DNA from 2 places in the Streptomyces sp. LARHCF249 genome. Region 1 is predicted to be linked to the other one. Evidence: riboswitches for the same ligand, from Rfam matches in the RefSeq annotation. Region 1 holds a riboswitch; the other holds the start of a gene.
What was found. A riboswitch is a leader RNA that binds a small molecule or an ion and turns the genes downstream of it on or off. The one in region 1 is predicted to bind glycine.

Region 2: linked by a shared signal. The riboswitch ahead of gcvT (glycine cleavage system aminomethyltransferase GcvT) and the one ahead of gcvP (aminomethyl-transferring glycine dehydrogenase) in region 1 are both predicted to bind glycine.

The regions. Positions count from the first base shown of each region.
Region 1 is NZ_JBIXJQ010000003.1:743,695-747,898, forward strand. It holds gene gcvP (aminomethyl-transferring glycine dehydrogenase) at 1-2,426, opposite strand, end outside; glycine riboswitch at 2,623-2,721, opposite strand; gene ACIPUC_RS11710 (PRC-barrel domain-containing protein) at 2,834-3,205, shown strand; gene ACIPUC_RS11715 (DNA polymerase IV) at 3,221-4,204, opposite strand, start outside.
Region 2 is NZ_JBIXJQ010000007.1:456,785-460,988, forward strand. It holds gene glyA (serine hydroxymethyltransferase) at 1-487, opposite strand, end outside; gene gcvH (glycine cleavage system protein GcvH) at 502-882, opposite strand; gene gcvT (glycine cleavage system aminomethyltransferase GcvT) at 971-2,086, opposite strand; glycine riboswitch at 2,248-2,351, opposite strand; gene ACIPUC_RS23085 (AAA family ATPase) at 2,557-3,219, shown strand; gene ACIPUC_RS23090 (enhanced serine sensitivity protein SseB) at 3,304-4,041, shown strand; gene ACIPUC_RS23095 (enhanced serine sensitivity protein SseB C-terminal domain-containing protein) at 4,095-4,204, shown strand, end outside.

The DNA.
Region 1 (4,204 bases):
CCCGGGCCGGTGTAGAGCACCGGGTAGTGCGGCTCCAGGCGCTTGGCGATGTAGTTGGCGCCGAGCACCGCCACCTGGGTGGCGCGCTTGAGGCCCTCGCCGCCCATGAGGCGCACGTACGACCAGGAGATCGGCAGGATGCCGGCCGAACCCCACGGGGCCGCCGAGATCGGGCCCACGCCCGTCTCGGGACCGGCGCTCGGCTGGAGCGGGTGGTTCGGCAGGTACGGGGCCAGGTGCGCCCGGACACCGACCGGGCCGACGCCCGGGCCGCCGCCGCCGTGCGGGATGCAGAAGGTCTTGTGCAGGTTCAGGTGCGAGACGTCGCCGCCGAAGTGACCGGGCTTGGCCAGGCCCACCAGGGCGTTGAGGTTGGCGCCGTCGACGTAGACCTGGCCGCCGGCCTCGTGCACCTGGGCGCAGATGTCGGCGACGTGCTCCTCGAACACACCGTGCGTCGAGGGGTAGGTGATCATCAGCACGGCGAGCTCGTCGCGGTACTGCTCGATCTTGGCGCGCAGGTCGTCCGCGTCCACCTCGCCGTCGTCGGCGGTCTTGACGACGACGACCTTCATGCCGGCCATCACGGCGCTGGCGGCGTTGGTGCCGTGCGCGGAGGACGGGATGAGGCAGACGGTGCGCTGCTCGTCGCCGTTCGCGCGGTGGTAGGCGCGGACGGCCAGCAGACCGGCGAGCTCACCCTGCGAGCCGGCGTTCGGCTGGATGGAGACCTTGTCGTAGCCGGTGACCTCGCAGAGACGTTCCTCCAGCTCGTTGATGAGCGTGAGGTACCCCTCGGCCTGCTCCACCGGGGCGAACGGGTGCAGCTGGCCGAACTCGGGCCAGGTCACCGGCTCCATCTCGGTGGTCGCGTTGAGCTTCATCGTGCAGGAGCCCAGCGGGATCATGCCGCGGTCCAGCGCGTAGTCCTTGTCCGAGAGCTTGCGCAGGTAGCGCAGCATCGCGGTCTCGGAGCGGTGCTGGTGGAAGACCGGGTGGGTCAGGTAGTCGTCCGAGCGCAGCAGGCCCTCGGGCAGCGTGTCCACCGTGGTCTCGTCCAGCGCCTCGATGTCGGCGGTGACGCCGAAAGCGGCCCAGACGGCCTCGACGTCCGCGCGCAGGGTGGTCTCGTCGCAGGCGGCGGAGACGTGGTCGGCGTCGGCCTGGTACAGGTTGACCCCGCCCTCGCGGGCGGCGGCGACGACCTCGGCCGCGCGGCCCGGGACCCGGGCCGTGATCGTGTCGAAGTACGCGCCGTGCACGATCTCGACCCCGCCGGCCTGCAGGCCCGCGGCGAGGAGAGCGGCGTAGCGGTGGGTGCGGCGGGCGATCGTCCGCAGGCCGTCGGGGCCGTGGTAGACGGCGTACATGGCGGCCATGACGGCGAGCAGCACCTGCGCGGTGCAGATGTTGCTGGTGGCCTTCTCACGGCGGATGTGCTGCTCGCGGGTCTGCAGCGCCAGGCGGTACGCCTTGTTGCCGTCCGCGTCCACGGAGACGCCGACGAGGCGGCCCGGCAGCGAGCGCGCGTGCTTGGCCTGGACGGCCATGTAACCGGCGTGCGGTCCGCCGAAGCCCATCGGGACACCGAAGCGCTGCGTGGTGCCGACGGCGATGTCGGCGCCCAGCTCGCCCGGGGAGGCCAGCAGGGTCAGCGCGAGCAGGTCGGCCGAGACGGTGACGATGGCACCGAGCTCGTGCGCCTGGTCGATCAGCGGCTTGATCTCCCGTACGGCACCGGAGGCGCCCGGGTACTGGAGCAGCACGCCGAAGACACCGCGCTCGGCGATCTCGGCCGGAATGCCGTCGCTCAGGTCGGCGACGACGACCTCGACACCGGTCGGCTCGGCGCGGGTCTCGATCACGGCGATGGTCTGAGGCAGCGCGTCCGCGTCGATCAGGAAGACGCCGCCCTTGACCTTGCCCACGCGGCGGGCGAGCGACATGGCCTCGGCGGCCGCGGTGCCCTCGTCGAGCAGCGAGGCACCGGAGGTCGGCAGCCCGGTGAGGTCGGCGACGACGGTCTGGAAGTTCAGCAGCGCCTCGAGGCGGCCCTGCGAGATCTCGGGCTGGTACGGCGTGTAGGCCGTGTACCAGGCGGGATTCTCCATCACGTTGCGCAGGATCACCGGCGGCGTGAAGGTGCCGTAGTAGCCGAGGCCGATCATCGGGGAGAGGACCTGGTTGCGGTCGGCGAGCGAGCGCAGCTCGGCCAGCACCTCGGCCTCGGTCCGCGCCTCGGGCAGGTTGAGCGCTTCGGCGGTCTTGATGACATCCGGCACCGCGGCGGCGGTCAGTTCGTCCAGGGAGCCGTAGCCCACCTGGGCGAGCATCTTCGCCTGCGCCTCGGCATCCGGGCCGATGTGGCGCTGCTCGAAGGGGATGCCTCGCTCCAGCTGGGAGAGCGGAATGCGGTTGGCGGTCATGTACGGAGGCCTCCTGGTCGTATGACCTGCGAGGGGCACCACGGCGCGGGCACCCGGACGGCCTCCCCCTCTGTCATCTCAACCTGAGAGTTTCACCGGCCGCCCGAGGGTCGCTCGAGAGAACCGGCTTTCACCGTCGGTGAGGAGCGGAACCGGCACTGAGCGCCCGGTACCCGACCCTGCTTTCCAGAGTGGCCTCGTCCGTGCGGTACGTATGCCTGAGAGATTCCGGGGAGGATTTGCTCCTTCGGCGCCTCCGTCTCGATCACTCGGAGGACTCTCCCGCACAGGGTCGACAGCCATCACCCAGCCTACCAGCGAGGATCTGGGCACTCCCCGAGTGGCCTCCTTTCCCGATATGCCCTTCTGTAGTCATTACGGAGGAGTTGCGACCATTTGGAGGGACCGTGCAGACCGACATCGATCCGCGCAGCCTGATCGGCCGCAAGGCGTTCGACCGCAATGGCACCAAGATCGGCACCATCGACGAGGTCTACCTCGACGACGCCACGGGAGTTCCGGAATGGGCAGCGGTCCGGACCGGCCTGTTCAGCCGGGACGCCTTCGTCCCGCTGGAGCCGAGCGAACTGGTCGGCGACACCCTGCGGGTGCCCTTCGACCGTTCCCTGATCAAGGACGCCCCCGATTTCGGCGTCGGCCGCCACCTCTCCCCCGAACAGGAGCTGCAGCTCTACCACCACTACGGCCTGGACGTGACCCTGCCCAGCGAGTTCCACCGCGACTTCGGCCGCCTGGCGGGCGACGAGGACCCGGCCTGATCCGATGGACAGACGCTAGGCCGCCTCGGGAGGCGGCTCCTCCCCCACCAGCGGCAGCGGATCGGACGGCTCCAGCTCGGGGTCGTCCACCCGGAAGGTCCGCACCCGGCCGACCTCCGATCCGGGCTGCTCGAACCGTACGGTCACCCGCCCCACTCCGCTGCCCTGCACCCACCCCGGCCCGTAGACCGCGTGCCGTACGTCGCTCCCGGCCGTCCAGCGCCGCTCGGGAGCGGCCTCGGGCCCCCCGGAAGGCTCCGCACCCTCCACGCCCTCCAGGGGCCCGACGGCGGCCCCACCCGCCCCACCGGGCTCGGCGGCCCCGTCGGGCTCAGCGGCCGCCCCCGCCTCCCCGCGCGGCTGGGCGGCGAGCGACTGGGACTGGGCGAACAGGTCCTCCTGCGTGTAGTCCGCCAGCCCGGTCACCCCCACGCCCAGCAGCCGCACCCCGCCCGTGGTGTCCACGCCCTCCAGCAGCCGCGCCGCCGCCTCGCGGACCACCGCGGGGTCGTCCGTGGGACCCCGCAGCGTCTCCGAGCGCGTCAGCGTCGAGAAGTCGTACCGGCGCACCTTCAGCACGATCGTGCGCCCCGAGTGCCCGGAGCCGCGCAGTCGCTGCACGCACCGGTCCGCGAGCCGCTGCACCTCGGTCCTGATCCGCACCCGGTCGTGCAGGTCCACGTCGAAGGTGTCCTCCACCGACACCGATTTCGCGTCCCGCTCCGCGACCACCGGCCGGTCGTCGATCCCCAGCGCCATCCGGTACAGCCCCACCCCGTGCGAGCGCCCGAGCATCCGCACGAGCTCGTCCTCCCCGGCCTCCGCCAGGTCCCCCACGGTGGTGATCCCGGCGCGGCGCAGGTGCTCACCGGTGGCCGGCCCCACCCCGGGCAGGGTCCGCACCGACATCGGCGCGAGGAGCTCGCGCTCCGTCCCCGGCTCGATCAGCAGCAGCCCCGCCGGCTTGGCCTCCTCGGACGCCACCTTGGCCAGCATCTT
Region 2 (4,204 bases), on a different contig from region 1:
TGGCGAGGCGCTCGACCTCGGCCATGTCGACCTGGCCGGTCTCGTCGACGTGGTACGGGACCACGTTGTAGAGCTTGCCGGAGAAGTTGATCTTCATGCCGTGGGTCAGGTGACCGCCGTGGGCCAGGTTGAGGCCCATGATCGTGTCGCCCGGCTTCAGCAGCGCGAACATCGCGGCGGCGTTCGCCTGGGCGCCCGAGTGCGGCTGGACGTTCGCGGCCTCGGCGCCGAACAGCGCCTTGATGCGGTCGATCGCGATCTGCTCGACCACGTCGACGTGCTCGCAGCCGCCGTAGTAGCGGCGGCCGGGATAGCCCTCGGCGTACTTGTTGGTCAGGACCGAGCCCTGGGCCTCCATGACGGCGACCGGAGCGAAGTTCTCCGACGCGATCATTTCCAGGGTCGACTGCTGGCGCACGAGCTCGGCGTCGACGGCGGCGGCGACGTCGGGGTCGAGTTCGTGGAGAGGGGTGTTCAGTACGGACATCAGGATCCCCTGGGTCAGTTACCGGCGGTGAGCTTGGCGTACGCGTCGGCGGAGAGCAGGTCGTCCGGCTCCTCCGCGACGCGCACCTTGAACAGCCAGCCGCCCTCGAACGGGTCCGTGTTCACGAGCGCCGGGTTGTCGACGACGTCCTGGTTGGACTCGACGACCTCGCCGGAGACGGGGGAGTACAGGTCGCTGACCGACTTGGTCGACTCCAGCTCGCCGCAGGTCTCGCCCGCGGTCACCGTGTCGCCTACCTCGGGAAGCTGGGCGTAGACGACGTCACCGAGCGCGTTGGCCGCGAACTCCGTGATGCCGACCGTCGAAACGCCGCCCTCGGCGTCCGACAGCCACTCGTGCTCCTTGCTGTAACGCAGCTGCTGGGGGTTGCTCATGACCTGATTCTCCTGGATGCGGGGGAGTGGATACGAACAGCGGTCTTGGGTACTGAGACGGCCGGTGCTGCAGAGTCGGTGTACGGGGCTACTTCTGCCGCTTGTAGAACGGCAGGGCCACGACCTCGTACGGCTCATGCGTACCGCGAATGTCCACGCCGACGCCGGAGGTGCCGGGCGCGGCGTGCGCCGCGTCGACGTACGCCATCGCGATCGGCCTGCCCAGCGTCGGGGACGGGGCGCCCGAGGTGACCTCGCCGACGACCTGGCCGCCGGCCACGACGGCGAAGCCGGCGCGCGGGACGCGGCGGCCCTCGGCGATCAGGCCGACCAGCTTGCGCGGCGGGTTGGTGGCGGCGCGCTCGGCGGCGGCCTCCAGTGCGGCGCGGCCGACGAAGTCCCCCTCCTTCTCGAACTTCACGACCCGGCCCAGCCCCGCGTCGAACGGGGTGAGCGAGGTGGTCAGCTCGTGCCCGTACAGCGGCATGCCCGCCTCCAGGCGCAGGGTGTCGCGGCAGGACAGGCCGGCCGGGACCAGGCCGACGCCCTCGCCCGCCTTGGTCAGCGCCTGCCACAGCTCCACGGCGTGCTCGGGGGCGACGAACAGCTCGAAGCCGTCCTCGCCGGTGTAGCCCGTACGGGCGATCAGCGCGGGCACTCCGGCCACCGTGCCCGGCAGGCCGGCGTAGTACTTGAGCCCGTCCAGGTCGGCGTCGGTGAGCGAGGCGAGGATGCCGGGGGACTCGGGACCCTGTACGGCGATCAGCGCGTACGCGTCGCGGTCGTCGCGGACCTCGGCGTCGAAGCCGGCGGCGCGCTCGGTCAGGGCGTCCAGCACGACCTGGGCGTTGGAGGCGTTGGCGACGACCATGAACTCGGTCTCGCCGAGGCGGTAGACGATCAGGTCGTCGAGGATCCCGCCGTCCTCCTGGCAGATGTGCGTGTAGCGGGCGCGGCCGACGCCGACGGTGGAGATGTTGCCGACCAGCGCGTAGTCCAGGACCTTGACGGCCTCCGGGCCGGTCAGGGTGATCTCGCCCATGTGGGAGAGGTCGAAGAGACCGGCCTTGGTGCGCACGGCGTTGTGCTCGTCGCGCTCGCTGCCGTACCGCAGGGGCATGTCCCAGCCCGCGAAGTCGGTCATGGTCGCACCGAGCGAGCGGTGCAGCGCATCGAGGGCGGTCAGACGGGGGGCAGTGCTCATGGGTGTGGCTCCCGAGTCCCAGGGCATGACATGACGAGGAAGGTCCTCCCCATCTGTCATCGGAACCTGAGAGGTTCGCCGAGAGTGCCCCCGTCGCCGGGAACCGTCGGCTTGCACCTTGGGTGGAGCTGTCGGTCGGACAGCTCGCTTTTCAGATCTGCCTCATCCACGCGGTACGGGGCCTGAGAGATTCAAGGGAGGTTCTTGCTCCTTCGGCGCCCGTGCACGGCCTCGCGGCGTGCCGGGACTCTCCCGCGCGGATTCAAGCGGCCGGTATGCAGTTGGTCCAGATGGCGCACATCATTGCACGCCACCGCGGTGATCGGGCGTGGTGCCCCGAAAGTTCGTGCGGGGGCCGGCGGACCTGAACGGAACCGGCCCTCCCGGATTACCGTCTCTTTACACTCAGTGGGCAAGGGTCCTGGTGACCCGATTCGGGGGAGGCGAACACTGTGCGGAGATTCGTAAGTGTGGCGGCAGCGGGGCCCGTGGACGCGGTGCCCGTGCAGCGCGGGGCCGCCGGCGGTGCCGGTGCGGCGTGCGCCGGTACCGGTACCGGCCTGGTACGGGACCTGCGCGGGCCCGGGGCGCGGGGGGCGCGCCGGCTCGTCTTCGCCCAGGGCGACATCGTGGTGGTGTCCGGACTGCCGGGCGGCGGCAAGAGCACGCTGATCAAGAGGGCGGCGGGCGACGGCGGCGCGATCGACTCGCAGGACACGCGCGAGCGCTGGGAGCGGCGCATGCCGGCGGCGCTGCCGTACGGGGTGTACCGGCCGCTGGTGCGTGCCGCGCACTACTGGGGGCTGTGGCGGACCCTGCGCTCCGGAGCCTCGGTGGTCGTCCACGACTGCGGTACCCAGACCTGGGTGCGGGGCCTGCTCGCGGCGGCCGCGCGCCGCCGGGGCCGGGCGCTGCACCTGCTGCTCCTGGACAGCAGCCCGCAGGAGGCGCTGTCCGGCCAGGCGGCGCGGGGGCGGCGGGTCACGGCGTACGCCTTCGCCCGGCACCGGGGCGCGGTGGCGCGGCTCCTGCGCGAGGCCGAGGCCGGCCGCCCCCCGGCCGGCTGCGCCTCGGTCACCCTGCTGGACCGCCGCTCGGCCTCCGCCGTGACGCAGATCGCCTTCCACGACTGAGCGACTGCCGGGGCTCCGGACCGGCGACGGCGCCGCACCGATACCCTCGGCACGACATCCGCGGGATCACGGAGGCAGGGGTACATGCAAGGCAACGGCGGCTGGCCGGGGAATGAGCTGGAGCAGGTGCTCGGGGCGGCGCTCGGGCAGCCGGATGCCGGGGGCCGGATCCTGGAGGTGCTCGGGCGCAGCCAGGTCTGGGTGCCCCTGCCCGGCGGCGGCGCCGCGGACTCCGCCGGCCTCGACCTGCCCACCATGGACATCGGCGGGGCGGCGTACGTCCCGGTCTACAGTTCCGAGGCCCAGTTCCGCTTCTGCGTCGGCCCCGGCATGGACTTCGCCGTGGCCCCCGCCGTCGAGTTCGCCCGCGGCCTGCCGCCGCAGCTCGGCATCGCGCTCAACCCCGAGGGCGCCGTCGGCGTCCCCCTGCCCCCGCCCGCCGTCGCGGAGCTGTGCCGCACCGGGCGGACGCCGCTCGACGGGCCGTCCACCGGCGGTCGCGTCCGGCTCTACGAGCCCGACTGGCAGGAGGACCCCGTGGACTTCCTGGCCGCCGCCGCGGAGGAGTTCCGCACCACCGGCGTGGTCGCCGCCGCCCACCGCTGCCTCGCCAGCGTCGAGGGCGGGGACCCGGAACTGTTCATCGGTGTCCGACTGGTGGGATGGGAGCCTGACATGCGAAACGCGCCGATGGAGGCCCTCGGCCGGGCCCTGACCCGCGTCCCGGCCCCCTGGCCCGTGCAGTTGATCCTCCTCGACGCCGTGCAGGACCCGGTCACGGACTGGATTCGTGAGCGCGTACGCCCCTTCTACCTGCCGTAGCGCCGCTTAAGCTGGGTACGCGTGGACGACGGGCGGACGAAGAGGGGTACCGGGTGAGTGCGTCAGGCACGGCCGCGGCCGGGCAGGTCGAGCACATGCTGCGCCAGGTGACTCCCGGGCGCTATGAGAGCTACGAGTCACTCCTGCATGCCCTCTCCGAGGG